DNA from 2 places in the Bradyrhizobium sp. GW821-FHT12B03 genome. Region 1 is predicted to be linked to the other one. Evidence: predicted binding sites of a transcription regulator. Region 1 holds the regulator's gene; the other holds the start of a gene.
The links. Region 1 encodes PhoB, which activates phosphate uptake and scavenging genes when phosphate is short. Its sites were predicted from a motif close to TGTCATNNANCTGTCAT; they were not measured.

Region 1 (14,991 bases):
CGGTGACTTCCTCGCCGCGATGCGCCGGCAGGCAGTGCATGAACAACGCGTCGGGCTTGGCCAGCGACATCAGCTTGGCATTGACCTGGTAGGGCTTGAGCACGTTGTGGCGGTGCTCACCCTCCTTATCGCCCATCGACACCCAGGTGTCGGTGACGACGCAGTCGGCGCCCTTCACGGCGGCCTCGGGATCGGTGCCGAGCACGATCGGCGCGCCGGTCGTCTTGATGAAATCGCGCATCGCCTTTTTCGGCGCGAGCTCCGGAGGAGTCGCGACATTGAGCTGGAACTTGAAGCGCTCGGCGGCGTGCGCCCAGGAGGCGAGAACGTTGTTGTCGTCGCCGGTCCAGGCCACCGTCCGGCCCTCGATCGGGCCGCGATGCTCCTGATAGGTCATGAGGTCGGCCATCACCTGGCAGGGATGCGAGCGCCGCGTCAGGCCGTTGATGACCGGCACGGTCGCGTTGGCGGCAAGCTCGAGCAGCGCATCGTGATTGAGAATGCGGATCATGATGGCATCGACATAGCGCGACAGCACGCGCGCGGTGTCGGCGATGGTCTCGCCGCGACCGAGCTGCATCTCGGCGCCGGTGAGCATGATCGGCTCGCCGCCGAGCTGGCGCATGGCGACGTCGAACGAGACGCGGGTGCGCGTCGAGGGGCGCTCGAAGATCATCGCCAGCGTCTTGCCTTCGAGCGGCCTGACCGGCTGATGCGCCTTCTGCTTCGCCTTCATGGCGGTGGAGGCGTCGAGCATGCTCTTGAGCTCCGACAGCGGGAGCTCGTTGATGTCGAGGAAGTGCTTCGGTGCTTTATTGGGCGACTTGCTCATCAGCTTGCCGCCCGCTTGGTCTGACTGGACGAAATCGCGGCGCAGGCACGCTCTAACCGCCCGACGCTGTCCTCGATCTCGGCTTCGGTGACGATCAAAGGTGGCAGGAAACGCACGACGTTGTCGCCGGCGCCGACCGTGAGCAGTTTCTGGTCGCGCAGTGCCGCGACGAGATCGCCTGATGGTACGACGGCCTTGATGCCGATCAGGAGGCCCTCGCCGCGCACCTCGCTGACAACGTCGGGGTGACGGTCGATCACGGAGGCGAGCTTCTGCTTGAGGAGCAGCGACATCTTCTGGACGTGATCGAAGAAGCCGGGCTTGAGCATGACGTCGAGCACAGCATTGGCCGCGGAGATCGCGAGCGGATTGCCGCCGAAGGTCGAGCCGTGCGAGCCGGGGCCCATGCCGGAAGCCGCATCCGCGGTCGCCAGTATCGCGCCGATCGGGAAGCCGCCGCCGAGCGCCTTGGCCAGCGACATCACGTCAGGTGTGACGCCGGTGCGGCGATGCGCGAACAGATCGCCAGTGCGGCCCATGCCGGTCTGCACCTCGTCGAACGCGAGCAGCAGGCCCTTCTCGTCGCAGAGCTGGCGCAACGCCCTGAGGAAGGCGGGCGTTGCCGAACGCACGCCGCCCTCACCCTGGATCGGCTCGATCAGGATGCCCGCGGTCTGCGGGCCGATCGCCTTCTTCACGGCCTCGAGGTCGCCATGCGGGACCTGGTCGAAACCGTCCATCGGCGGGCCGAAACCTTCGAGATATTTTGCAGATCCCGTCGCGGCCAGCGTCGCCAGCGTACGACCGTGGAAGGCGCCTTCGAAGGTGATGATGCGGTAGCGTTCCGGATGCCCCTTCGAGAAGTGATGATGGCGGACCAGCTTGATCACACCCTCCAGCGCTTCGGCGCCGGAATTGCAGAAGAACACGAAGTCCGCAAAGCTCTCGTTGCACAGGCGCACGGCGAGCTTTTCGCCGTCCGGACTCTGGAACAGGTTCGACATGTGCCAGAGCTTGGTCGCCTGCTCCTGCAGGGCCTTGACCAGCACGGGATGGGCATGGCCGAGCGCGTTCACCGCCACGCCCGAGGTGAAATCGAGATAACGATCGCCATTGGTTGCAATCAGCCAGCACCCCTCGCCGCGCTCGAAACCGAGGTCGGCCCTGGCGAAAACGGGGAGCAAATGCGGCGCTGCGCTGTTCGTCATGACGGTCACTTGATGTTGCGGACGGCATGAGCGTGCATTGCGCAACGCACCCTGACCGGCCCGGAAAACGAAACGTGCCGCCTTTTAAGGGCGGCACGCGTCACTATCTTATGCCGGGTAGAACGGGTGTCAATGCCGCCCGAAAGCCTCGCGAAACGCTGAATCCGTAGTCTTGCGGTGCCGAATTTGCGGGGTTTTGGCCACGGAACATGTGGAAGCGAGTCGGCGGACTCTTGCGCGTGAGTCACGCCATATTGTAGCGTTTGGCTTGTCAGATACGACATCTCGTGCAGCGGTTCTGATCCTCTAAGTCCTCATGTACCGGCGTAGACGTTCGGGCGTTATCGGCGCGCCCGGCGAGCCTTAAGGGATTCTGACGGCACGGGTTTTTCGAGGCTTAGGCATTCGCCGCGAGGCGCCAGGATGGCAGCCGCACGGCGAGGGAAAGGGTGCAATGACGGTTTTGACCTGGTCCGACGATCGCGTCGAGCAGTTGAAAAAGCTCTGGGAGGCCGGATTATCGGCCAGCCAGATCGCAGCAGAGCTCGGCAATGTGACCCGCAACGCCGTGATCGGAAAGGTGCACAGGCTCGGCCTGTCCGGCCGCGCCAAGAGCCCCTCATCGGCGGCTCCCCGGCCGCGCAAGGCGCGTCCCGCACAGCACATGATGCGGGTGAGCCGCCCGATCGCACGCGGCAACACCGCGCTGGCGCAGGCCTTCGAGGTCGAGGTGGAGGCCGAACCGGTCACCTACGACAACGTGGTGCCGATGAGCCAGCGGCTGTCGCTGCTGGAATTGAACGAGGCGACCTGCCACTGGCCGGTCGGCGATCCCTCGAGCCCGGACTTCTTCTTCTGCGGCGGCAAGGCGCTCTCAGGCCTGCCCTACTGCGCCCAGCACTCGCGCGTGGCGTATCAACCGGCGGCGGACCGCCGGCGGGCGCCGGCGAAGCCCTCGCGGTGAGTTTGAGCTGAGATCAAGTGACGGCCGTCCCGCAATGGCGGCCCTGCAAACTCGATGTCGTCCCGGCGAAGGCCGGGACCCATAAACACCGAGTTCAATGGCTGAGCAAAAGGCCAACTCCGCGTCTTCGCCAAACCACGTTCGGTGGGTATGGGTCCCGGCCTTCGCCGGGACGACATGGAGAGTGCGGTTGCGGCCCGCTAAATCAACTCGCAAACCTTACGTCTGCTCCGCCTTCGCGAAACGGTCGTCCAGCGCGTAACCCGCGCCGCGCACCGTGCGGATCGGGTCCTGCTCGCGGCCGAGATTGAGCAGCTTGCGCAGACGGCCGATGTGAACGTCGACGGTGCGCTCGTCGATATAGATGTCGCGGCCCCAGACGCTGTCGAGCAGCTGCTCGCGCGAGAACACGCGGCCGGGATGCTCCAGGAAGAACTCCAGCAGGCGATATTCGGTCGGGCCGAGATCGATCGGCCGGCCGGAGCGCGCGACGCGACGCTTGTCGCGGTCGAGCTCGATGTCGCCATAGGCGAGCACCGTGGCGAGCCGCTCCGGGCTTGCGCGCCGCAAGAGGCCCTTCACGCGCGCCAGCAGCTCGGGCACCGAGAACGGCTTGACGATGTAATCGTCGGCACCGGTCGCAAGACCCCGCACCCGCTCGCTCTCCTCGCCGCGCGCGGTGAGCATGATGATCGGGAGCTGCTTGGTCTCGGGCCGGGTGCGCAGCCGCCGGCACAGCTCGATGCCCGACAGGCCCGGCAGCATCCAGTCCAGCACGATCAGATCGGGGATGTGCTCCTTGAGGCGGGTGTCGGCGTCGTCGCCGCGCATCACCGTCTCGACGTCATAGCCGTCGCCTTCGAGGTTGTAGCGGAGAAGCTCGGTGAGAGCTTCCTCGTCCTCAACCACCATAATGCGTGCGCCCATGGTGTCGTCGCTCCTTGCGTCTTCAGGTATTCGGGACCGTCGTGGCGAAGGTCGTCATGTCGCCCTTCGGCCGCTTGTCGGTGATCGCCTGGCCCTCGATCATGTAGAACACGGTCTCGGCGATGTTGGTGGCGTGGTCGCCGATCCGCTCGATGTTCTTGGCGCAGAACATCAGATGGATGCAGAACGAGATGTTGCGCGGATCCTCCATCATGTAGGTGAGGAGCTCGCGGAACAGCGAGGTGCAGATGGCGTCGACTTCCTCGTCGCCCTTCCACACCGCCATCGCCGCCGGCAGATCGTGCGCGGCATAGGCGTCCAGCACCGACTTGACCTGCTGCTGCACGAGGTCGGTCATGTGCTCCAGGCCGCGGAACAGCTTGAGCGGATGGAAGTCCGTCTCCAGCGCCGCGACGCGCTTGCCCATGTTCTTGGCGAGGTCGCCGATGCGCTCGAGATCGGTCGCAACGCGCATGGCGCCGACGATCTCGCGCAGATCGACCGCCATCGGCTGGCGGCGGGCGATGGTGAGCACGGCGCGCTCCTCGATGCGCTTCTGCAGCGCGTCGAGCTCGGTGTCGGTGGCGACGACGCGCTGGCCGAGCGGGACGTCGCGGCGGATCAGCGCGTCGACGGAATCGACGATCATGCGCTCGGCAATCCCGCCCATCTCGGCGACCAGCCGGGTGAGTTCCTGGAGGTCGGTGTCGAAGGCCTTTGCGGTATGTTCAGAACCCATGTCCCGTCTCCTCAGCCGAACCGGCCGGTGATGTAATCCTGCGTGCGCCGATCGCTCGGCGACGTGAAGATCTTGCTGGTGTCGTCGAACTCGATCAGCTCGCCGAGATACATGAAGGCAGTCTTGTCGGAGACGCGGGCCGCCTGCTGCATGTTGTGGGTGACGATCGCGATCGTGTAGTTCTCGGACAGTTCCTGGATCAGCTCCTCGACCTTGGCGGTCGAGATCGGGTCGAGCGCCGAGCAGGGCTCGTCGAACAGGATCACTTCAGGCCGCACCGCCACGGTACGGGCGATGCAGAGACGCTGCTGCTGGCCGCCGGAGAGCGACAGGCCGGAGGCGTTGAGCTTGTCCTTGACCTCGTTCCACAGCGCGCCGCCGCGCAGCGCCTTCTCGACGCGACCGTCCATCTCGGACTTCGAGATCTTCTCATAGAGGCGGATGCCGAAGGCGATGTTCTCGTAGATCGTCATCGGGAACGGCGTCGGCTTCTGGAACACCATGCCGACGCGGGCGCGCAGCAGGTTGAGGTCGAGCTTGCCGTCGAGGATGTTGGTCTGGTCGAGCATCAGCTGGCCGGTGGCGCGCTGGCCCGGATAGAGGTCGTACATCCGGTTGAAGATGCGCAGCAGGGTCGACTTGCCGCAGCCGGACGGGCCGATGAACGCGGTGACGCGGTTGGTGCCGAGCGTCAGGTTGATGTTCTTCAGCGCGTGGTGCTCGCCGTAATAGAAGTTGAGGTTGCGCACCGTCACCTTGGCGGGGGCCTCGGGCAATACCGCTGCCTGCGGCAAACCACCAGCCGCGCTCATCGATACGGAAAGCTCACTCATTTTGCGGTCCTCTCGGCGCCAAGGATGCGCGCGCCAATGTTCAGGGCAAGCACGGTAATCGTGATCAGCAGCGCGCCGCTCCAGGCGAGCTGCTTCCAATAGGCATAGGGGCTCTGGACGAAGTTGTTGATGGTGACCGGCAGGTTCGCCATCGTCTTGTTCAGGCCGAGGCTGAAGAACTGGTTCGACAGCGCGGTGAAGAGCAGCGGCGCGGTCTCGCCGGCGACGCGGGCGGTCGCGAGCAGCACGCCGGTGATGAGACCCGATCGGGCAGCACGATAGGCGATGCGCTTGATCACCAGCGAGCGCGGCAGGCCGAGCGCGGAGGCCGCCTCGCGCAGCGCGTTCGGCACCAGCAGCAGCATGTCCTCGGTGGTGCGCAGCACCACCGGAATGACGATGACGGCGAGTGCGAGCGAGCCTGCGATCGCCGAAAAGCCGCGCATCGGCACCACCACTGCGCCGTAGATGAACAGGCCGATGATGATCGAGGGCGCCGAGAGCAGGATGTCGTTGATGAAGCGGATCACCGAGGTCAGCTTGTCGTTGCGGCCGTACTCGGCGAGATAGGTGCCGGCGAACAGGCCGAGCGGCGCGCCGATGCCGACGCCGAGCACGGTCATGATCATCGAACCGACGATGGCGTTGCGCAGGCCGCCTTCGGTCGAGCCCGGCGGCGGCGTGTCCGCGACGAAGAGCTCCAGGTTCAGGCCGGCGATGCCGTTGTAGAGCAGCGTGATCAGGATCAGCGCAAGCCAGGTGACGCCGAAGGCGGCGGCGGCCATGCAGAGTCCACGGATGACGAAGTCCTTGCGGCGACGGCGTGCATAGATCGGGTTCATGGCGCTAGTTCCCCGCCTTCTTTTCCAGCCGCATCAGCATCAGCCGCGCTGCCGCGAGCACGAAGAACGTCAGCACGAACAGCAAGAGGCCGAGCAGAATCAGGCCGGACTGGTGCAGGCCGTCGCTCTCGGCGAATTCGGATGCGATCGCCGCCGAGATCGTGGTGCCCGGCGCGAAGATCGAGGAGGAGATCCGGAACGAGTTGCCGATAATGAAGGTCACCGCCATGGTCTCGCCGAGCGCGCGACCCAGCGCCAGCATGACGCCGCCGATGACGCCGACGCGGGTGTAGGGGATGACCACGCTGCGGACGACTTCCCAGGTGGTGCAGCCGACGCCGTAGGCGGCTTCCTTCAGCACCGGCGGCACCGTCTTGAACACGTCGACCGAGATCGAGGTGATGAAGGGCAGCACCATGATGGCGAGGATCAGCGCGGCGTTGAAGAGGCTCAGATAGGACGGGGGACCCGCGAAGATCGCGCCCAGCACAGGAACGCCGTCGAAAATCTTGATCATGAGGGGCTGGAACGTGTTGGCCAGGAACGGCCCCAGCACGAAGAAGCCCCACATGCCGTAGATGATCGAGGGAATGCCGGCGAGCAGCTCGATCGCCATGCCGATCGGACGGCGCAGCCATTGCGGACAGAGCTCGGTGAGAAAGATCGCAATGCCGAGACCCACGGGAATGGCGATCAGCATCGCGATGAAGGAGGTGACGAGCGTGCCGTACATCGGTCCGAGCGCGCCGAGCACGGGCGGATCCGCCGACGGCGCCCAGCGCTGCGTCCACAGGAAGGTGAGGCCGTATTCCTTGATCGCCGGGAAGGCGCCGACGATCAGCGAAATGATGATGCCGCCGAGGATCAGCAGCACCGAGATCGCGGAGAGCCGCGTGATCCAGTAGAAGGTGACGTCGCCGAGCTTGAACGCGCTCAAGGCCTTGGCGCGATCATACGGTCCGGCGTCGTCGATTACATCGCTCTGAACGGCCATCTCTGCCACGCCGATCCCCTGTACCCGTTTTATATACGCTTGCTGTCGGTCTTGTTGTTGGTCTTGCGCCCCGGATGCGGCGCGATGGCCGATCCGGAGCGGAGGTCTTGTGACATCCCGGCGCCAGTCCGGGACAGAAGCGCTTAGCTCTTGATCTCGGCAGCCCAGGTCTTCTCGATCAGGGTCACGACGCCTTCGGGCATCGGGATGTAGTCGAGCTCTTCGGCCGCCTTGCCGCCGTTCTTGAAGGCCCAGCGGAAGAACTTGATGGCTTCCTGCGAGGCCGCCTTGTCGGTGGCATCCTTGTGCATGAGGATGAAGGTCGCCGCCGTGATCGGCCAGGACTTCTCGCCGGGCTGGTCGGTCAGGATGACGTAGTAGCCGGGCGCCTTGGCCCAGTCGGCGTTGGAGGCGGCCGCCTGGAAGGCTTCGACGGTCGGCTGCACCGGCTTGCCGGCCTTGTTGACGAGACCAGCGTAGGTCAGCTTGTTCTGCTTGGCGTAGGCGTACTCGACATAGCCGATCGAGTTCTTGGTCTGGCCGATGTTGCCGGAGACGCCCTCGTTGCCCTTGGCGCCGACACCGACCGGCCACTCGACGGCGGTGCCCTCGCCGACCTTGCTCTTCCAGTCCGCGCTGGCCTTGGAGAGATAGTTGGTGAAGTTGAAGGTGGTGCCCGAACCGTCGGAGCGGCGGACCACGGTGATCGCGTCCGAGGGCAGCTTCAGGTTCGGATTGAGCTTCTTGATCGCGGCATCGTCCCACTTGGTGATCTTGCCGAGATAGATGCTGGCCAGCGTCTCGCCGTCGAACACCATCTCGCCCGGCTTCACGCCCTCGATGTTGACGACCGGAACGATGGCGCCCATCACCATCGGCCACTGGACGAGGCCGTCCTTCTCGAGCTGCTCGGCCTTGAGCGGGGCATCGCTGGCGCCGAAGGTCACGGTTTTGGCCTGGATCTGCTTGATGCCGCCGCCGGAACCGATCGACTGGTAGTTCAGGCCGTTGCCGGTCTCCTTCTTGTAGGCGTCAGCCCACTTGGAATAGATCGGGAACGGGAACGTCGCGCCGGCGCCGGTGATATCGGCAGCAAAGGCCGCCGTCGTCGATGCGGCGACCAAGCCGGCAGCGACGATCGTTTTGATGAAATTCATGCTGGTCTCCATACAGGGGAGCGAAGCGCCATCAGCGCCCGATCGCGCTCCCCGTGCCGCCCCTTTAGGAGCGGTCGGCTGTGCTTTTACGAAGGTTTCGTGACAGTCGGATGACATACTCAAGCCATTGAAAACGCTTGAGTTTTACGCTGCCACCGCAGGCCTGATCTGGGGAAAACAGGCGGTGAAAGTGGCGCCCTGCTTGGGCACGCTTTCGATCAAAAGCCGGCCGCGATGCCGGTTAAGAATATGTTTCACCAGCGATAATCCGAGCCCGGTCCCGCCCTGCAGGCGGCTGTCGCCGACGTCGACCCGGTAGAACCGCTCGGTCAGCCGCGGCAGGTGCTCGGGCGCGATGCCGGGACCGAAATCCCGGACCATGACCCGGATTTCCTGAGTTCCGTCAGGGGCCGCGCTGGGGGCCAGTGACACGATGACGCGTCCGCCCGAGGCGCCGTATTTGAGCGCGTTCTCGATCAGATTCTCGAACAGGCGGAGCAGCTCCTCGCGGTCGCCCGCGATCAGTACCGGCGGTTCCGGCAGATGGATCTCAACCTCGACCTGGCGCTCGCGCGCCAGCGGCTCGAGCCCGTCGGCGACCTGACGGATGATCGGCAGCAAATCGACCAGGGTGTCGGGCCGCACATGGGCCGACAGCTCGACCCGCGACAGCGAGAGCAGATCGTCGATCAGGCGCGCCATGCGGGTGGCCTGGTTGTGCATGATGCCGAGGAAGCGCTCGCGCGCCTTGGGGTCGTCCTTGGCCTGGCCCTGGAGCGTGTCGATGAAACCCGACAGCGCGGCGAGCGGCGTGCGCAGCTCGTGGCTGGCATTGGCGACGAAGTCGGCGCGCATCTCCTCGACCCGGCGCAGCGGCGTCTGGTCATGGAAGGTCATCAGCATGCATTTGTCGGCGCCGCCGAAGCTGGTCGGCACCGGCACCGGCGTGATGATCAGTTCCATCCAGCGGTCGACCGGGACGTGGTCGAGATAGGTCGCGCGCCGCGGCTCGGTGGTCGCGATCGACTCGCGCAGCGCGGTGATGATCTCCGGCGAGCGCAGCGCGAACTGGGCGAGCTCGTTCCTGCGCAGCGCAGGCGCGAGCTGGGCGGCGGCCGCGTTGAGATGGATGACGCGGCCGGCGCGGTCGAGCAGCACCGCCGGATCCGGCATGCCGGCGACGACCGCGGCCACCGCGGCGCTCTCGACCGGGTTGATGCGCCCGACATCATCGCGCGAGGCGGCAGGATCGTGCAGCCGCCAGGGGATCAGCGCCGCGGCGGCGATGCAGACGAACACGGCAATGGCGTGCAGCGCCGACAATTCGCCGAGCGAGACCACGACCGACAGCGCCAGCGCCGCGGCGATCAGGATGATCGTCGAGTGCCGCAGCCGGTCGGACCAGGGCTGCACGGCGGGAGAAGAAGGGGCGTCGATCGCCATCGGGCGGGCTTCTCCTAAGGGCTTGGCCTGACGCCTTGTCCTGAGACTTGGCGCCGTCAGGCGCCGCTGTCGCTGCGCTCTCTCACATAGACGGCTTCAGGCGCCGGGCCGGGGTCGAGCTTGCGCGCCGCCTGCTGCAAACGCTTCGATCGGGCACCGATGATAACTTCGCGAAACGTCAGCAAGATTACAGATATGACGAACGGGGACAGATAATAGAGCACGCGGAACAGGAGCATGCCGCCGAGGAGTTCCTCGCGGTCCATCTGCCAGAGGCCGACCAGCATGGCGGCGTCGAACACCCCGAGACCTCCGGGCGAGTGGCTGGCAAAGCCGAGCAGGGTGGCCGAAACGAAGATCACCGCGACCACGACAAAGCCCAGATTGGGCTCGTCCGGAACCAGCACGTACATCGCGAGCGCGCAGAAGCCGAGGTCGATGATGCCGATCGCGATCTGGAGCAGCGTCAGCGGGCCGCCCGGCAGCACCACGGTCCAGGGCCCGCGGCCGACCACACGCGGCTGGGTCCAGACCCAGACCACATAGCCGACCAGCGCCACGATGATCATCAGCGCCAACGTCCGGTTCAGCCAGGGCGGAAGCATGTCGATCGAGGCCGCGGCTTCCGGATGGTAGGAGATACCGAGGCCGAGCACCGCGGCATTGCCGAGCCAGAAGGTCAGGCCGGCGAGGAAGCAGATCTTCGCGACGTCGATCGCGTTCAGCCCATAGGCCGAATAGATGCGGTAGCGCACCGCGCCGCCGGTGAAGACGCTGGCGCCGACATTGTGGCCGATCGAATAGGAGGTGAAGGCGGCGAGCGCGTTGATGCGGTAGGGCACGTGGGCGTGGCCGATCGCGCGCACGGCGAACAGGTCGTAGAAGGTCAGCGTGAAATAGCCCGCGGCCACGAACAGCGCCGCCATCGCAATCTGGCTCGGCTCGGTGCTCTTGATCGCCTCGATCACCTCGTTCATGTCGATGCCGCGCAGCATGTGGTAGAGCACATAGCAAGCGATGCCGATGACCGCGACGCTGATCACAACTCCAAGCTTATGCAGGATTTGCTTCTGGCGCAGCAACGTCATCGCCCTGCGTATGGCTTCCAGCATCTAGACCTCGAATAACGCTTCAGCGGCCAGGACGGCCGGCGAACAGGCGGACGACGCACAGGCACTCAACGAATCCTCGCCGCCGGCTCCGGCATCGCGCATGCCCCCTGCCCCTCCACTAGCGCGTTTTGGGGCGGAGTGGAATTCGCCAATTCGAACAAAAACTCGTGCCTTCAATGTTTTAGGCAGGTTGCAGGCTCCTGATGCACGGTTTGGCGCTTTCGGCGGCAAGGCTGACGCGAATCTCCATGGCAATCCTGCGCAGGCGCCGTGAAGTTTTGATGATTTCGGCCGCACAATGTTCCGTCACGCCTTAAGCCGAAATCAATCTATGGTCCGCGCCCGCCCGTTGAAAGAGGGGCGAACCGGCCGTTGTGCACGGATTTTCCGATGTCCCGAAAGGCCCCTGCAGCAGGCCCCGCGCCCCAATGGTCAGGGTGCATGGCAACATCACCGGGCGGCCGGCGGCGCGGTGCGCGAGACCACCCGGTCGCGCAGCCAGGCACCGATGGTGCAGCCGACCAGGTAGCAGGCGAACATGATGAGGCCGAGGTCGAGCCAGTAGCCGAAGCGACCGGGGACCACATGCGCCACGGAGGCCGCGACCAGCGCCACGGCGAGCACGGCAAGCCAGCGCGCGGTCACTTTCGAAGTGCCGTTGCCGCGCTGGACCACCGAGATCCACCCCATGCAAAAGCCCAGCAGCAGCGAGCCGATCAACCAACCCATGTGAAACGAGACCAGATAGGGCATCATCACCTCACCAGAAATTCGATGCGGCGGTTCTGCGCCTTGCCGTCGTCGCTGTCGTTGCCGGCGACAGGCTGCGTGCTGCCGTAGCCGACCGCGGTGAAGCGGCTGGCGGGCAGGCCGGCCTTGACCAGATAATCGATCACCGCCTGCGCGCGCTTCTCCGAGAGGGCCTGGTTGAAGGAATCCTCGCCGTCGGAATCGGTGTGCCCGGCGACCTCGATATTGGTGGTGGGGCAGCGCAGCCCGGTCTCGATGAGATGATCGAGAATGCCGGCGGAATCCGGATCGATGTCGGCGCGCTTGGTTGCGAAGCGGATCTTGCCCTTGGTCAGAAGCTCGGAAAACAATTGCTGGCAGACGGTGCCGTCGACCGGGCCTGCCGCAGGCTTCACCGTGATTTCCGGCTTGTACTGCCAGTTTTTCGGAAAGTCCTTGCCAAGGCCTGCGCGGATGTCGTTGGCGGCGCCCTCATAAAGCGCATCGCCCGACAGCTTCACCTCGCGATCGGACACGACGAGCGTGCCGGTCGACAGCCGCGACAACGCCCCGAGCGCCGCGACCACAGCGGGATTGAAGGCGCCGGGGGCGCCAACGCTGGCCTTGAGATTGTCGACGACCTTCTCGTTGAAGAATTTTCGCGAGGCGCTGGTTGCGATCGCCGCATGGACATTGTTGTCGGGAACATAGCCGGTCAGCGTCACGGTCGCGGCCACCGGGTCCTTGTAGGCCTGGAAGATGTAGGGCGGCGCCTTGATGTCGTTGGCGGCGATCGAGAACCCTTCCGGCAAATTCTTCAGCGCAGCCGCAATCGCCTCGCGACCGCCGAGGTCGCGCGCCATGCCCGACAGATTGACCTTGGTGTCGGAGATCGTGATCTTGCCGTCCTTGAGCTTGCCGATCTGGTCGAGCAGCAGCATCGCGGCAGCCTCGAAGCGCGGCGGCGCGCCGCGCGCCAGACCCATCTGATCGGCCACCTCGACGCCGCCGACCTCCTTGCGCGCCGCCTCGGTCAGACGGGCCTTCATCGACGGCAGGGGCGCGGAGCCCGACAGCGTCACCCTCACCACGTCACGCTCGGCGTTCCAGACGAAGGGTTTTGCCTCGGCCACGAGGCGGGTCCGGTCGTCGACCAGGCGCACGCCGGGGACGATCTCGACCGCCATTACGGCGTCGCGGCGCCCTTCCTCGGAAAAGGCGTCCGCGGCCAGGCTGACGTCGCGGCCGTCCACCGCGATCCGGGTCTTGTCCAGAACGGTATCCTTAAGCGCCGCCGAGCTGCGGGCGGACAGGTCCGCCTCGACCGGCAAGGTGTTATTCCAGGCCGCAAATCCCCACATGACGGCCAGGGGGATGAGCCCTGGCCACCATTTGCTGGCCCACCTGAAAAGCTTCTGCATTCGACGACCCGAACTCTGGAACCGGAGACAAAACAAACCCTTGGCAGGCTGTCAAACCGGAAATGGGGCCCTTCCAAGGACCACGCGTGAACAATTGGAATAACTTTTTCTTCAAGGGTGTCACCCTAAGTTGAGGGCGGAATGCCAGGGGTCGGCCAGCCGGTCATGAAACAACTCCGTAACAACGTCATCCGCGCCGGGCTGGGAGCACTCTATTTCAGCGGGGCGCACCACCTGTTGCGCCCGCTTTTGTCGGGCGTCGGCGCCATTTTCATGCTGCATCACGTGCGGCCGGCCCGCGAGGTCGCGTTCCAGCCGAACCGGCATCTCGAAGTGACCCCGGACTTCCTGCGCGCGACACTGTCCCACCTGCGCTCGCGCGACATCGACATCGTCAGCATGGACGAGCTGCATGAGCGGCTGGTGCAGGGCCGGTTCACCCGCCGCTTCGCCGCCTTCACGCTCGACGACGGCTACCGCGATAATCTGGACTACGCACTGCCGGTGCTGCGCGAATTTGACGCGCCCTCGGCGGTCTATGTCGCCAGTGATTTCGCCGAGGGCACCGGACGGCTGTGGTGGACGGCGCTGGAAGCGGTGATCGCCGGGGCCGAGCAGATCGACGTCACAATCGGCAATTCCGCGCTGCGGCTCGATGCGACCACGCCTGCCGCAAAACAGGCGGCGTTCGACCGCCTGCACGACTGGCTGCGCGCGCTGCCGGGCGAGCATGATCTGGCGCGCGAGATCGCGGCGCTCTGCACCAGGCATGGTGTCGACATGGAAGCGCTGTGCCGCAGCCTCTGCCTGTCCTGGGACGGGGTGAAGCAGCTGGCCGCAGACCCGCTGGTCACGATCGGCGCGCACTCCATCAGCCATTGCAATCTCGCCAGGCAAAGCGAGGAGATCGCCGCGCAGGAGATGGCGGTGAGCCGCACGCGGATCGAACAGGCGCTGCAGCGCCCCGTGCTGCACTTTGCCTATCCCTATGGCGACCGCGAGGCCGCCGGCATGCGCGAATTCGCACTCGCCGCGTCCGCCGGCTTCAAGACCGCGGTGACGACGCGGCCCGGCATGCTGTTCGCCGAGAACGCCGGCCACATGACCGCGCTGCCGCGCGTCTCGCTCAACGGCAATTACCAGGACGCGCGGATCCTGCCGGTGCTGACCTCGGGCGCCGCGACTGCGATGTGGAACGGCTTTCGCCGGATTGCGGCGGCCTGAGCCTCGCCCCCGCCGTCGTCCCGGCGCAGGCCGGGACCCATACCGCGAGGTCTTCCTGTTGCAGTTGGTCGCGGTACCGAACGACTAATCTTCGCCAAACTGCTCCCTGTGATTATGGGTCCCGGCCTGCGCCGAGACGACACCGAGGGGATTGCCCCGCTATCGCGCCACAATCTCATCGTCTGCGACTCACTTCGCCCGGATGACGACGCGATTGACTCCCCTCCCCTCCCCGCCCAAAACGTCACAAACCAAGGGGAGGCACCATGTTCAACGATCTGTTCTCGCTCAAAGGCCGCGTCGCGCTCGTGACTGGCGGCTCGCGCGGCATCGGCAAGATGATCGCGGCGGGCTTCCTCAGCGCTGGCGCGGCGAAGGTCTACATCACCGCGCGCAAGGCCGGGCCGTGCGAGGCGACGGCGAAAGAACTCACCGCGCAATATGACGGCGAGTGCATCGCGCTGCCGATCGACATCTCGACCGTCGAAGGCTGCGACAGGCTCGCCGGCGAAATCGTCAAGCTGGAGCCGAAGCTCGACATCCTCGTCAACAACGCGGGTGCGGCC
Region 2 (14,991 bases), on a different contig from region 1:
TCCTCGAGCGCGGCCTGGACCTGCCGGAGCTCGAACGGGGAGGGGATCGCCAGGATCTTCGGCAACAGCGGCCAGAGTGCACCGGCCGTGAAGACCGACGCAATGGCCGTCGCCGCCTTGACCATGCCCTCGATGCCGTAGATCGGAACCCAGAGCGTGTAGATCGACAGCACATGCGTCAGGCCGCAGGCCATGATGAAGACCGCGAACGCCCAGAAGACCCACCCGAATTTGAGGTCGCGCCGCTTGGTGACGAGGATCGCAAGGGCGAACGGGATCGAGAAATAGGCGGCGGCGATGCAGGCGTCCGAGGCGACGTGGAGCCAGATCAGTTCGGGCTCCCACAAGAGGCAGATGCCGTGCGGCGAAAGCATCGAGGAGTCGAGGAGACGTTCGAAGAAGGCCCACATAATTCCACCCCGATAGGCTAGCTCAGCCCGCTAACGTCTCACTCATCGGTGTGAAGGCCAAGGGCCAAGGCCGTAGCTATATTTAGCAACCTGCGCACGATTCGGGGCGACAATGCCGCGCCGAAGCGGTTCCGCCTGATTCGCCTGGCCCCGTCGGCGGTGTCGCGAATCACCGTTGCCGCGGCCGGACCGGCTTGCTGGCGTTCCGTGGTCGCGCTAGGACAGGCCATGGCGGTGCTCTTCTCAAGCGACTGTATCCGGCGATGACGACGCCCGTGGCGCTCACCATCGCAGGCTCCGATTCGAGCGGCGGCGCCGGCATCCAGGCCGATCTCAAGACCTTTGCCGCGCTCGGTGTCTATGGCGCCTCCGCGATCACGGCGTTGACGGCGCAGAACACCAAGGGCGTCACCGGCATTCATGCGGTGCCGGCCGATTTCGTCACCGCGCAGATCGATGCGGTGTTCTCCGATCTCGAGGTCGGCGCGGTGAAGATCGGCATGGTGGCCCAAGCCGCCAGCATCGACGCGATCGCGGCCGCGCTGGCGCGCTGGAAGCCCCGCCACATCGTGCTCGATCCCGTGATGGTCGCAACGTCAGGTGATCGCCTGCTGGCGTCAGAAGCCGTGAACGCCCTGCGCACCAGACTGATGCCGCTGGCCTCGGTGATCACGCCGAACCTGCCGGAAGCTGCGGCTCTGCTCGACGAGCCCATTGCAGTGAGCGAGGCCGAGATCGAGAGCCAGGGGCGCCGCCTGCTGGCGCTCGGCTGCCGTGCGGTGCTGATCAAGGGCGGGCACGGCGAGGGCGCCGAGAGCATCGACTATCTCGTCAGTGCTGAAAAAACGATCGCGCTCGCCGCGCCTCGCGTCGCCACCAGGAACACCCATGGCACCGGCTGTTCGCTGTCCTCGGCGGTCGCGGCGGGTCTGGCCAGGGGCGAGGGTCTCGAGCCCGCGGTGCGCAGCGCCAAGGCCTGGATCAGCGCGGCAATCGCGGCGGCCGACCGCTTCAGCGTCGGCCATGGCCACGGGCCGGTCCATCATTTCCACAAATTCTACTGACGACGGCGTCGCGCGGCGGGCCCCCTCGGTTAACCAATGAGGCCCTGGCCCCCCGGGCTCTTGCGGACAATCATTGCCGCGCCATGTCGCCTGATTGTCGCATGCGACTGATATTCGCGGGGAGGGCGAGGCAGGGCGTGATTCGTATCTGAAGGTGCCTCAAGGGTTCAATTGGTCATCCCCCTGTCACGGGACATTGTTACAGGCTGGCGCATGGGAAGCTACGATGTGAGTGACGAGAGCCCTGAAAGGCGCTTTCGCACGTTGTTCATCTCCGACGTTCATCTCGGAGCCCGCGGCTCTCAAGCCGACCTTCTGCTGGACTTCCTGCGTTACCACGACGCCGATACCATCTATCTCGTCGGCGACATCGTCGACGGCTGGGCGCTGAAGTCGAGCTGGCACTGGCCGCAATCGCATAACGACCTGGTCCAGAAGCTTTTGCGCAAGGCGCGCAAGGGCGCCAAGGTGATCTACATCCCCGGCAATCACGACGAGTTCCTGCGCAACTATTACGGCACGCATTTCGGCGGCATCGACGTGGTCGAGAACACCGTCCACACCGGTGTGGACGGCAAGCGCTATCTCGTCATCCACGGCGACATCTTCGACCTCGTGGTGCAGAATGCGCGCTGGCTCGCGCATCTCGGCGACAAGGCCTACGACTTCGCGATCCAGATGAATCGCTTCGTCAACTTCTTCCGGCGCATGTTCAAAGTGCCCTATTGGTCGCTGTCGCAATGGGCCAAGCAGAAGGTCAAGAACGCCGTCAACTATATCGGCGCGTTCGAGCAGGCGCTCGCCGCCGAGGCGCGCCGTCACGACGCCGACGGCGTGATCTGCGGCCACATCCACTACGCCGTGATCCGTGACGAAGGCGGCATCCGCTACATGAATTGCGGTGACTGGGTGGAGAGCTGCACCGCGCTGGTCGAGCACGATGACGGCCATTTCGAGATCATCACCTGGGCCGATCAAGTGCAGAAGCCGGCAGCTGTCCCGCAGGTCGCGGCAAGAGCTGCCTGATGCGCATCCTGGTCGCGACCGATGCCTGGCACCCGCAAGTCAACGGTGTGGTTCGGACGCTGACCAAGCTTGCTGATGCCGCCAAGACGTTCGGCGTCGAATTCACGTTCCTGACGCCGCAATCGTTCCGCACTTTTGCGATGCCGAGCTATCGCGACGTGCGGCTTGCGATGCCGCGTCCAGCGCGGATCGCGAAGCTGATCGAAGAGGCGCGTCCCGACAGCATCCATGTCGCGACTGAAGGGCCGATCGGCCTGATGGTCCGCCGCTATTGCCGTCAGCGCAAGCTGCCGTTCACGACCAGCTTCCACACCCGCTTCCCCGAATATGTCCGCGCCAGGGTGCCGGTTCCGGAGTCCCTGATCTGGCGGGCGCTGCGCCGCTTCCATGCGCCGAGCCGCGCCGTGATGGCGGCAACCCCGGCGCTCGCCCGCGAGCTGACCGAGCGCGGCTTTGCCAATGTCATGCTGTGGCCGCGCGGCGTCGACACGAGCCTGTTCCACCCCCGCGCCATCGATCTCTGCCTGCCGGCACCTGTGTTCCTCTCGGTCGGCCGGGTCGCGGTGGAGAAGAATCTCGAGGCGTTCCTCGATCTCAAGCTGCCCGGCACCAAGGTGATCGTCGGCGACGGCCCGGCGCGTGCTTCGCTCGAAGAGGCCTATCCCGACGCGATCTTCCTCGGCGAGAAGCACGGCGAGGCGCTGGCGGACATCTATGCGGCCGCCGACGTCTTCGTGTTTCCCAGCAAGACCGACACGTTCGGCCTGGTCCTGCTGGAAGCGCTCGCAAGCGGCCTGCCGGTCGCGGCCTTCCCGGTGAAGGGCCCCCGCGACGTGATCGGCGACGCGCCGGTCGGCGCGCTCGATCACGATCTGCGCGATGCCTGCTTTGCGGCACTCGACATCTCCCGGCAGGACTGCGTGGCGTTCGCCGCCAATTGCACCTGGGAAGCCTCGGCGAGGGCCTTCGTCGACGGCATTTTGGCGGCCGGCGCGGTGCTGCCCGGCCGGAACGGCACGGAACAGCCCCGCTTCGTCGCCTGACGGGGCAAAATCCTCGCGCGGAGGTGTCTTGCCCGGGCCTCATCGGGCGCGATAAGGTCTGTCATGACCGAACAGCTCCTTCCGATCGGCCCTGCCGACATCGAAGCCGCAGCGCGCGTGATCGCGCCCTTCGCCATCCGCACCCCGCTGTTGTCCTTCCCCGTGCTCAACGAGCGCGTCGGTGCAAAGGTGTTCCTGAAGCCGGAGATGCTCCAGCGCACCGGCTCCTTCAAGTTCCGCGGCGCCTTCAACAAGGTCGCCTCGATCCCGCAGGACCAGCGCGCCGGCGGCGTGGTCGCGTTCTCCTCCGGCAACCACGCCCAGGGCGTGGCCGCCGCGGCAAAAATCCTCGACATGCACGCGACCATCGTGATGCCCGCGGACGCGCCGCTGTCGAAGCGCGAGCGCACCAAGTCCTATGGTGCCGAGGTCGTGCTGTACGATCGCGATCGCGACGACCGCGAAGCAATCTCGCGCGGTATTGCCGAGAAGCGCGGCGCGACGCTGGTCAGGCCCTATGACGATCCCTTCGTGATCGCAGGGCAGGGCACCGCCGGCCGCGAGATCGCAGAGGACATGGCGGCGCTCGGCCTTAGCCCCGACATCGTGGTGGCACCGGCCTCCGGCGGCGGCCTGATCGCCGGCGTCGCGACCGCCGTGAAGGCGCGCTATCCGCAGGCGCAGATCGTGGTGGCCGAGCCGGAGGCGTTCGACGATCACGGCATTTCGCTGACCGCCGGCCATCGCGAGCCGCACGGGCCGGCGGGCCGCACCATCTGCGATGCGCTGATGGCCCTGATCCCCGGCGAGATGACCTTTGCGATCAACAGCAAGCTGCTCGCCCGCGGCGTCACGGCATCCGACAAGGAAGTCGGCGCGGCGGTGGCGTTCGCCTATCGGGAGCTGAAGCTCGTGGTGGAGCCGGGCGGCGCCGTCGGCCTCGCCGCGCTGCTCGCCGGGCGTCTCGACGTCGCCGGCAAGAACGTCGTCATCGTGCTCTCCGGCGGCAATGTCGATGCGGATCTGTTCTCCGAGCTGGTGGCGTGATTCCGATTGGATAGTGCTAGCGATGGAGCTCGGTCCACCTCTCCCTTCGGGAGAGGTGGCAGCTCGCTCAGCCAACGGCACCCGATCTCGCTGAGTTTCTATTCCCTGATATGAAGAAGGGGCAGAGCGTCGCCGCTCTGCCCCTTTGTCGTTGTGCGGCTGCCAGCAATCAGTGCATGAAGCCGCGGCGATTGTTGCCGCCGCCCATGGAGGGCGCCTGGTTCATCGACTGGCGGAAGTTGTTGCCGCCATTGTTGACGATGCGGTTCGTCGTATTGAACTGCGGGCGGGTGTTCTGGACGTTGTTCTGGACCTGCACCTTGTTCACCGGATTGTTGCCGAACTTCACGCCGTTGTTGATGCGGATCGGTTGGTTCTGCGTCTGGACATTGACCGGCTTCGTCACGACTGGCGAGCCGCCCTTGCCGGTATTCACCGGCATGCTCACGATCTTGCCAGGGCTTCCGTTGGCAGTGCCGGTGCCATTGCCGGCGTTCGGCCTGGTGTTGGTCGCGGGCAGGGTCACGATCTTGCCGGAGCCGCCAGTGTTGGTCGTGGTGTTGGTCGGCGCAGGCATCGTGACGATCTTGCCAGGGGTCTGCGACGGCGTGCCGGTCTGCTGGTTCGGCTGGTTGTTGCCCGCCGGCAGGTTGACGATCTGGCCGCCATTGCCGAGCTTGCCGATGCCGTTGTTGTCGATCGGCTTCTGCACGACCGGAAGGTTGCCGCCCATCTGCGGCGCGCCATTGCCCTGCTGCAGCGGCATGTATTTGGGCTGGCCGAGATTGCCGGTCTTGAAGGTCGGCGCAATGTTCTGCGGGGCCAGGAACTTGGTCGCCTGCATCAAGGGGATCTGCTTCGGCTGCGCCTGAAGCTTCAGCGCAACCTGCGCATAGGGGGTGTTGCCGTAGCTGTCATAGAAGTTCTTGTAGGCGAGCGGCGAGTTGGCGAGCACCGTCTTGTGCCAGGCCTGCGTCAGCAGGAGGTTGTTGAGCAGCCAGCGGACGTGATCGCACAGCGGGTCGTGCGGGTACATCTGGATGAACTCCTGATAGTACTCCGGCCGTGCCTCGGACACGACATAGTCATAGGCCTGGCGCGTCGAGCGGCTCGGCAGGTTGGAGGCCATCTGCACCACCGGCGCATTCACCGGCGCGCGGTTGGCGGCAACCACCGTATCGCCGAAGAAGGTGAAGTCCGAGGTCAGCGAGGAGCTTTCCCAGGGGATCTGCGCGCCGCTGGTGGTCTGGTTCACTTCGAGGCGCACGCGCTTGAACAGCTGCTCGATCGGCACGTTGGGCTCGCGCGCGACGTTCAGGAAGGCCTGCGTGTAGGGGCTGTGGCCGCCGATGCCGTCCTGCGCTTCGGCGCCCGGCGCGGTCGAATAGCCGACGATCGAGCCGTTCGGCGCATCGACGATGGCCAGGCCGCGGCCGGCATCGTTGACGCTGGGGAACGGGTTGTTGCGGCAGGCATCGAGGATGACGATGCGCATGCGGCTCGGGATCGTCTCCAGCGTCGACATCACGTCGACGAGGCGCACCGAGTTGTTGACGAGCTCGGTCGGGCTCGAAACCTTGGCGTCGACGGGAACCAGATAGTTCTCGCCGGCGAGCTGCACGCCGTGACCGGCGTAGTAGACCATCGCCACCGTGTTCGGACCGCGCGCGGAGACCTTGGCGGAAAAGTCCTGCACCACGCGGAGCATGTCGTTCTGGGTGAGGTCGGTCGCGGCGACCACTTCGAAACCGGCCGAGTTCAGGAACTGCGCCATCGACTGCGCGTCATTGTCGGGGTTTTGGAGTTGCGGCGCGTTCTGGTAGTTCGAATTGCCGATCACCAGCGCCACCCGCTGCTCCGGGCCTTGCAGTGCGGTGGGGGCCGGCTCGACCGGGGCGACTTGCGCGGAAACAGGCCCGCAGGCGAAACCGAACAGGCTTCCCAGCAGGCTAGCCGTCATCAGGAAAGGCTTTAGGCGGAACATGGCGTGCTCCTCTGGCACTGATCTCGATACGAGATTGGTTGCGAGGTAGCGTGGCCGCGTTCGAGCCCGGGGTCCGTGATCGCTATCACCCTGGGGGGCTGCGTGATCTGAATCACGCTTGGAACCTGCTATGGTGAATGGCCGGTTTCGCCGGCGCGAGAAAAGACAAGCCTTCAGGGGAAATGCCGTCACATGCTGAAATCGATCGATCCGATCCTGACGCCCGATCTGCTCTGGCTGTTGGCCTCGATGGGCCATGGCGACGATCTCGTGGTCGTCGATGCCAATCATCCGGCCACCCGCATCGCCGCGGCGACGTCCTCGCAGCGCCTCATCCAGCTGCCGGGCCTGCCCATGGAGACCGCGGTTCGCGCCATCATGACGCTCTATCCGCTCGACGATTTCGATCCCGATCCGGTGCGCGTGATGATGCCGGTGGACGATCCGGACCGCGTGCCCGACGTGCAGCGCACGGTGCTGGCCGAGATCGAGCGCGCCGTCGGCCGCGCCGTCACGCCCGGCAAGCTCTCGCGGGCGGATTTCTATCGCGCTGCGGCAGCGAGCTTTGGTGTGGTGCAGGTCGGCGACAGCAGGGGCTATGGATGCTTCCTGATCCGCAAGGGCGTGATCAGCTAGCGGAAGGCGGCGGACAATTCAGCGACGCGAAACGGCGTCAGCCGTGCTCGAAAGGGCCGACTTCGCGGATTACCTTGCAGATCTGCAGGAACCCGCTGGCATAGAACTCGGCATGTCCCCGCTTCATGGTCTCGACATGCTCGGGGTGGGTACGCCAGGCTTCGAGCGCGTCCTCCGAGGCGAAACGGAACACGGTGAGCTCCTCGCCGTCATCGGCCTTGAACGATTTGACCGACAGGAAGCCCGGGAGGCGACTGACGATATCGTACATGCGTTCGCCCAATCGCTGATGGTCTTCGAGAGAGACGCCATCCCGCAGCTTCAAATCACCCATGACAATCACTTCGCCGATCATGTTTCGATACCCTCGTTGATGTAATCCCTGTTGCTCGATGTCCTGTTCGGTCTGGGGGTGGGTTTTGTTACATCGCGATGCGCGAAATTCCGTTCATGCACGGGTTGTTTCGAAGCGTGTCGATGGTGCGCCAGCGAAACATTGGCTTTCGGTTGCGATGAATTTGCACTCGAATTTGAATGGTCATGTCGCAACCGACTGGCTATGGTCGGCGCATGTCGCGCCTTGTCTGCCTGTCTGTCGCCATCATCCTGTCGCTGCTGCCTGCTGTCGCAGCAGCGGAGCCCATCAAGAAGCGTTCGGCGCCGGTTTGGCGTGGCTACGGCTTCCTGCCGGGCTATCGCCAGCCGCTGAGCAACAGCATTCCGCTGTACAAGCAGAAGGAGGCGATGCGGCGCCTGTCGCGCAACGACCGCCGCCATTGGTACATCGATCCGGTTCCCCAATATTACGGCTGGGATGGCGAATGGCGCTATTTCGGCCGTCCCGGTTTCGGCGGCGGCCGCTACAATGGCGGCAGCTTTGGTCCCTGCTGGACGCGCACGCCGATCGGGGCGATCTGGAATTGCGGCTGACGGGCGGATCGCGCGGCGGCTAGGGAAAGCAGCGGACGACCTCGATCAAGCCGACGATGGCGGCATTGAACGCATCGAGGTCTTCGGCCGGAATCCAGTACTCCAGATGCGAGCGTCCGCCAGCTTCCTGCACGTCGTATTTCGCGATGAAGTCGCGCCTGACCGCAAAGCGCGTGACAAAGCCCGAGCCGCTCGCCGGAACGTTCCAGTCGCGTGCGATCTTGACGGCGTAGTCTTCGGTGAGCACCGGATAGAAGATCGGTTGGTCCGGCAAGCGCGGCGGAAACACACGCATGCCGGATTGCTGGATCAGCTCCAGCTCCTTCGGGCCGACGGGACGCCAGAGGGTGAGGGTGTCTTCGCTGGGGGACATGGTTTGCGAGGTCTGATGCTCAAGGGCCGTCATTGCGAGCGCAGCGAAGCAATCCAGACTGTCGCCGCGGAAAGATTCTGGATTGCTTCGCTGCGCTCGCAATGACGATAGAGCGCGCGCCCCCTTACGAGAAGAACGCGATCTTCTCGGCCTGGGTCATGCGGCGGATCGGCGCGAGCGGGTCGTTTGCTGGCGCGCGGGGTTTTTGCAGAATGCCGCTGGCGAGGATGGTGGCGCCGAGCGAGGACTCGGTGAAGGACGAGGGCATCGGTGCGGTCGGCACGGCTGCGAATGGTGCCGCGGCTGCCATCGCCGGGGCCGGCTGCTCCATCACTTCGGCGGCGGCTTCCGCGATGGCATTGGTGAGGCGCGCCAGCGATTCCATCGCGATCGGCGCTTGCTCTGCGGGCTCCTCCGCGATCGGCGCGGCAGCGGGCTGCGGCGCGACCGGCTCCGGAAGCTCGGCCGCAACGGGCGTCGCGACCTCCGCAGCCACCGGCTCGGGAATGGCCGCTGCCATCTCGACCGGCTCGATGATCTCGTCGAAATCCGGATCTGGCGCGGCCATCTCCAGCGCGATGGCCTCGAGCACGGCTTGGTCCTCGGCTTCCGCGGCGGCATCCAGCGAGAACTCGTCGGTGACATCAGCGAATGCGGCAGGCTCGGCGGCCGGCTCTTCGAAAGCTGCGTCTGCAGGCGCGGCATCTTCGAGCGCGATCCGGCTTTCGGCTGCGATCTCCGGCGCGACGGCCGCGTCCATGGCCTGCTCGGCCATTGCGAACGCTTCAGTGGTGCCGGTTGCTTCCGCAGCGGCTTCAGGCTCGGCAGGCGCCACGCGCTCGGCAGCCGCTGCGATGTCCTGCGGCGCCTCCGTAAAAGCCACGGGGGCTTCGCTCGCCATCGCGGCAGGCGTGGTCTCCACAGGCGGCGCTTCCGCGACGGGCGGCGGTGCGTCCTGCACCGGAGCCGGCGAGGGACGCATGGCTGCCGCCTGCGGCGTTGCGTCGCCGTCGAGCTGCTCGACCCGGTCCCTCAGCAGATCGAATGCGGCCTTGAGCTCGGTGCGGGGGTCGATGGTCGAGATCTGTCCGCAGGCGGCCTCGATCGAGGCGAGCTGCGAATCAATGAGGTCGCAGATTCGCCCGTCGGCGCCGATCTCGCGCCAGCGCCAGGAGATCTCCTTGATGATGCGCACGCCGCGCGGGATCGCAGCGAGGCTCGCCTCGACCGCCGCGGGATCGAACGCCGCGATCGCGATCGTCTCGGCCTCGCGGATGGCGCGGCCGATCTCGACCAGCGCCTCGGGCAGGCGGTCCTCGACGACGGGTTGTCGCTGTGCCGCAAGGGTTTCTTCGATTTTCGCGACCGCATCGAGCACCATGCTCGTATCCGCATTGCGGTTGCGCTTGGCATATTCGCCGAGGAACCAGCGGCCGCGCGCGGTCTCCATGAAGGCTTCGCGGATCGCGTCGTAATCCTGCTCGTTCGGCTCGGCCGCGCGGGCAGACATGGGCGAGAGGGCGAATGCTTCGTTGGCCATGACAATCTCGTCGCGCAAATCAGTGCGCGTTACAGTAACGATCACCACGATATCGACCGAATCGCAATTGGTTTGATGGCAGCCGAATCACAAATCCCCACGCAAGCCACCGTGAAGCGGCGATTCGCCGTGAGCCTGGCGCTGTTTTATTCGGCCGTCTTCGCGGTTTCGGGCACGCATCTGCCGTTCTTCCCGGTCTGGCTGAAGGCGATCGGCATCGACGCGGCCTGGATCGGCCTCATCAACGCGCTGCCGGCGATCACGCGCTTCACCACGCTGCCGCAGATCACCGCCTTTGCCGAAAAGCGACACGCCATCCGCGCCGCCATGATGGTGTCGGTGCTGGCAACGGCGATCGGGTTCGCGGCGGTCGGCTTGCAGCAGCAGCCGCTGGCGCTGTTCCTGATCTATGCGGTGACCTGCATGATGTGGACGCCGACCATGCCGCTGACCGATGCCTATGCGCTGCGCGGTGTCGCGCGCTACGGGCTCGACTACGGCCCCTTGCGGCTGTGGGGCTCGGCCGCCTTCGCCTTCGGCTCGCTGGCCTGCGGCTATCTCGTCGACCACATCGCGGCGCGCGACCTGATCTGGGTCATCGTCGCATGGGCCGTCGTTGCGGTCGCAGCGAGCCTGCTGCTCCAGCCGCTCGACGATACCAGACGAAAGACCGGGGAGACGCCTGCCGGCAAGGCGCTGCTGCGCGATGGCGGCTTCTGGGCCGTCATCGCCTCGGCCGCGCTGATCCAGAGCAGTCACGTCGCCTATTACACGTTCTCGGCCATCAACTGGCAGCTCCATGGGATCAGTGGCCTGACGATCGCGGGTCTCTGGACGCTGGGCGTGATCGCCGAGATCGTCGTGTTCGCGCTGTCGCCGCGCTTCTCGCTGCATCCGTCCTCGCTGATGGCGGTCGGCGGCGTGAGCGCGGTGCTGCGCTGGATCGTCACGGCGAACGAGCCGCCGCTGGCGCTGCTCGCGATCGCGCAGCTTGGTCACGGCCTCAGCTTCGGCATGACCATCGTCGGCACCATGAATCTGCTGGTGCAGCGCGTGCCGTCGCATCAGATCGCGCGAGGGCAGGGCTATCTCGCCGCATGCAGCGGATTATTGGGTGCGACGACGTCGATCGCCTCGGGCGCGATCTACGCCCGCATCGGCGACGGCCTGTATTACGTGATGGCCGCGATGGCCGCGGCCGGCGCGCTCGTCATCTGGTCGGCGCGGCACCGGCTCATCGCTCATCCCCAGAGCGACGTCTCGGGCGGATAGACCAGGCTGTCGTCATAGCGCAGGCCGTGATCGCGGTCGCGCGCCAGCAGCAGGGGACCGTCGAGATCGACGAAGCGCGCCTGCGGCGTCACCAGCATCGCGGGAGCCATCGACAGCGAGGTGGCGACCATGCAGCCGATCATGATCTCGAAGCCGAGCGATTGCGCCGCGTCCGCCATCGCCAGCGCCTCGGTGAGGCCGCCGGTCTTGTCGAGCTTGATGTTCACGGCATCGTAGCGCTCGCGCAAGGGGGCGAGCGAGCTGCGGTCATGCACGCTCTCGTCGGCGCAGACCGCGAGCGGCCGCTTGATCCGTGCCAGCGCGTCGTCCTTCCCGGCCGGCAGCGGCTGCTCCACCAGGGTGACGCCGACGGCGTCGCAGGCGGCGAGATTGTGCTCCAGATTGGCTTCGGTCCAGGACTCGTTGGCATCGACGATCAGCTCGGATTCCGGGGCGGCCTTGCGCACCGCCGCGATCCGCTCCGGATCGCCGTCGCCGCCGAGCTTGATCTTGAGCAGCGGCCGGTGCGCCGCTTTCGCGGTCGCCGCGGCCATCGCCTCGGGGGTACCGAGCGAAATCGTGTAGGCGGTGGTGCGCTCGCCCGGGGTCGGGCGGTCCAGCAGGCTCCAGGCCCGCATGCCCCCGGCCTTGGCCTCGAGGTCGATCAGGGCGCAATCCAGCGCGTTGCGGGCCGCGCCCGGCGGCATGGCGGCTTGCAGCGCCTGCCGGGTGATACCGCCGGCCACGGCCGCCTGCATGGCCTCAATGGCCGCGAGGGTCGCCTCGGGCGTCTCGCCATAGCGCGGATAGGGCACGCATTCGCCGCGGCCGGTGAGGCCGTTCTGGCTCACTTCGGCCATAACGGTCACGGCCTCGGTCTTGGCGCCCCGGCTGATGGTGAAACTGCCGGCAATGGAAAAGCGCTCGATTCGCGCCCGAAGGGCCGGAACTTTGCTGGAAGTCATTTTGAACTCTGGCGAAATCTGAACCTGCTAGTTACCTGTTGCAACTAACGTTAACCAGTTGGGGATACCTTCTCCGGGTAAGGGCGCGTGCGCAACTATCTGATTTCCTCCGCCCCGGCACGGGAGCGGATATCTTGACTGGCGATCCGAAGCTGGAACGGATTGCAAAGGGCAACGCGCTGGCACTCTGCGCCACCGGAACCTGGACTGCGAGCTTTGCGCCGGTCCTGGAGCGGATGGTCGCGGATGCCGAGAAGCTCGCCGGCAGCCCCCAGAACATCTTCATCGACGTCTCCGAGGTCGCCAAGCTCGACACGTTCGGCGCCTGGCTGATCGAGCGGCTGCGCCGCAGCCTGACGCAGGGCGCGGCCGAGGCGCAGATCGCGGGCCTCTCCGCCAATTATTCGAGCCTCGTCGACGAGGTGCGGCGGGTCAGGGCGACGCCGGTGGTCGACGCCAGCACCATCACCATCACCGGCATGCTGGAGCAGATCGGCCGGACCGTGGCGGGTGTCGCCGGGACGGTGGCGGGCCTGATCGACATGCTCGGCGCGGTGCTTGCGGCGGGAGCGCGCGTGCTGATCCATCCGCGCTCGTTCCGCCTGACCTCCACCGTGCACCACATGGAGCAGGTCTGCTGGCGCGCGGTGCCGATCATCGTGCTGATCACCTTCCTGATCGGCTGCATCATCGCCCAGCAGGGCATCTTTCATTTCCGCAGGTTCGGCGCCGACATCTTCGTCGTCGACATGCTCGGTGTGCTGGTCCTGCGCGAGATCGGCGTCCTGCTGGTCGCCATCATGGTCGCGGGCCGCTCCGGCAGCGCCTACACCGCCGAGCTCGGCTCGATGAAGATGCGCGAGGAGATCGACGCGCTGCGCACCATGGGTTTCGACCCGATCGAGGTGCTGGTGCTGCCGCGCATGCTGGCGCTGGTGCTGGCGCTGCCGATCCTCGCCTTCCTCGGCGCCATGGCCGCGCTCTATGGCGGCGGGCTGGTCGCCTGGCTCTATGGCGGGGTCGAGCCCGAAGCCTTTCTGCTGCGCCTGCGCGATGCCATCTCGATCGACCATTTCATCGTCGGCATCGTGAAGGCACCGGTGATGGCCGCCGTGATCGGCATCGTCGCCTGCGTCGAGGGTCTCGCCGTGCAGGGCAGCGCGGAATCGCTCGGACAGCACACCACCGCGTCGGTGGTGAAGGGCATCTTCTTCGTCATCGTCATGGACGGCGTGTTCGCGATCTTCTTCGCCTCGATCGGAATGTGACGATGGCAAGTGAAGCTCAAAGCGAGATCCAGAACCCCATCATCCGCGTCCGCGACATCACCGTGCAGTTCGGCAGCACGCGCGTGCTCGACGGCCTCAACCTCGACGTCAAGCGCGGCGAGATCCTCGGCTTCGTCGGTCCTTCCGGCGCGGGCAAGTCGGTGCTGACGCGCACCATCATCGGTCTCGTGCCGAAGGTGGCAGGCTCCATCGAGGTGTTCGGCGTCGACCTCGATTCCTCCAACACGTCGCAGCGCCGCAACGTCGAGCGGCGCTGGGGCGTGCTGTTCCAGCAGGGCGCGCTGTTCTCTTCGCTCACCGTGCGGCAGAACATCCAGTTCCCGATGCGCGAATACTTACGCGTCTCGCAGCGGCTGATGGACGAGATCACCATGGCCAAGCTGACCATGGTCGGTCTGAAGCCCGAGGTCGCCGAGCGTTTCCCGTCGGAGCTCTCGGGCGGCATGATCAAGCGCGTCGCGCTCGCACGTGCGCTGTCGCTCGATCCGGACCTCGTTTTCCTCGACGAGCCGACCTCGGGCCTCGATCCGATCGGCGCCGGCGACTTCGACGAGCTGGTCAGGACGCTCCAGCGCACTTTGGGGCTGACCGTTTTCATGGTAACCCACGACCTCGACAGCCTTTACACAGCATGTGACCGCATCGCCGTTTTAGGGAACGGTAAGATCATTGCGGCAGGGTCGATCGCCGACATGCAGGCCTCGCAGCATCCCTGGTTGAGGCAGTATTTCCATGGCAAGCGCGCCCGCGCGGTCATGGGTTGAGTAGCTGGGATGAGTAGCCGGAGCACCTGATGGAAACGCGGGCGAACTACGTCTTGATCGGATCGTTCACGCTGGCGGTGATTGCCGCGGCGATCGGCTTCGTGCTCTGGTTCCAGTCGCTGCACACCACCAAGCAGCGCAGTCCGCTGCGCGTCGTGTTCGAAGGTCCGGCGGCGGGCCTGCGCAATGGCGGCAGCGTCAATTTCAACGGTATCCGGGTGGGCGAAGTGGTCTCGGTGAAGCTGGACAACCCGCGGCGGGTTGTCGCACTCGCCATGATCGAGAACAATGCGCCGATCCGCAAGGACACCCTGGTCGGCCTCGAATTCCAGGGCCTCACCGGCGTTGCCGCGATCTCGCTCAAGGGCGGCGACGAGGCCGCGCCGCCGCCGCCGCTCGACCAGGACGGCATCCCGACGCTGACCGCCGATCCCAACAAGCTGCAGGACGTCACCGAGGCGATCCGCGGCACGTTGCAGAACATCAACAAGATCGTCGCCGACAATCAGGAATCGGTGAAGAACTCGCTGAAGAATCTGGAGACCTTCACGAGCTCTCTGGCGCGCAACTCCGAGAAGATCGACGTCATCATGGGCAAGGTCGACGGCGTCATGCTCAAGGCCGACAATCTCATGCTCGGCCTGAATA

Region 2: a site for PhoB is predicted at 1,648-1,664, ahead of AC1RUR_RS13075 (UDP-2,3-diacylglucosamine diphosphatase). Genes of this name have one in related genera too.

What each region holds. Positions count from the first base shown of each region.
Region 1 covers NZ_JBXAQU010000004.1:222,033-237,023, forward strand. The annotation lists gene argF (ornithine carbamoyltransferase) at 1-832, opposite strand, end outside; gene AC1RUR_RS10640 (aspartate aminotransferase family protein) at 832-2,040, opposite strand; gene AC1RUR_RS10645 (GcrA family cell cycle regulator) at 2,495-3,004, shown strand; gene phoB (phosphate regulon transcriptional regulator PhoB) at 3,224-3,931, opposite strand; gene phoU (phosphate signaling complex protein PhoU) at 3,954-4,670, opposite strand; gene pstB (phosphate ABC transporter ATP-binding protein PstB) at 4,682-5,503, opposite strand; gene pstA (phosphate ABC transporter permease PstA) at 5,500-6,345, opposite strand; gene pstC (phosphate ABC transporter permease subunit PstC) at 6,350-7,339, opposite strand; gene pstS (phosphate ABC transporter substrate-binding protein PstS) at 7,483-8,496, opposite strand; gene AC1RUR_RS10680 (ATP-binding protein) at 8,641-9,939, opposite strand; gene AC1RUR_RS10685 (lysylphosphatidylglycerol synthase domain-containing protein) at 9,996-11,051, opposite strand; gene AC1RUR_RS10690 (hypothetical protein) at 11,502-11,804, opposite strand; gene AC1RUR_RS10695 (OmpA family protein) at 11,807-13,201, opposite strand; gene AC1RUR_RS10700 (polysaccharide deacetylase family protein) at 13,367-14,425, shown strand; gene AC1RUR_RS10705 (SDR family NAD(P)-dependent oxidoreductase) at 14,692-14,991, shown strand, end outside.
Region 2 covers NZ_JBXAQU010000005.1:324,643-339,633, forward strand. The annotation lists gene AC1RUR_RS13065 (PAS domain S-box protein) at 1-374, opposite strand, end outside; gene thiD (bifunctional hydroxymethylpyrimidine kinase/phosphomethylpyrimidine kinase) at 674-1,474, shown strand; gene AC1RUR_RS13075 (UDP-2,3-diacylglucosamine diphosphatase) at 1,688-2,500, shown strand; gene AC1RUR_RS13080 (glycosyltransferase family 4 protein) at 2,500-3,543, shown strand; gene AC1RUR_RS13085 (threonine/serine dehydratase family protein) at 3,607-4,590, shown strand; gene AC1RUR_RS13090 (caspase family protein) at 4,760-6,574, opposite strand; gene AC1RUR_RS13095 (RbsD/FucU family protein) at 6,767-7,210, shown strand; gene AC1RUR_RS13100 (antibiotic biosynthesis monooxygenase family protein) at 7,248-7,565, opposite strand; gene AC1RUR_RS13105 (hypothetical protein) at 7,781-8,140, shown strand; gene AC1RUR_RS13110 (ADP-ribosylation/crystallin J1) at 8,160-8,513, opposite strand; gene AC1RUR_RS13115 (hypothetical protein) at 8,638-10,053, opposite strand; gene AC1RUR_RS13120 (MFS transporter) at 10,129-11,325, shown strand; gene dgcA (N-acetyl-D-Glu racemase DgcA) at 11,295-12,290, opposite strand; gene AC1RUR_RS13130 (MlaE family ABC transporter permease) at 12,425-13,558, shown strand; gene AC1RUR_RS13135 (ABC transporter ATP-binding protein) at 13,561-14,343, shown strand; gene AC1RUR_RS13140 (MlaD family protein) at 14,373-14,991, shown strand, end outside.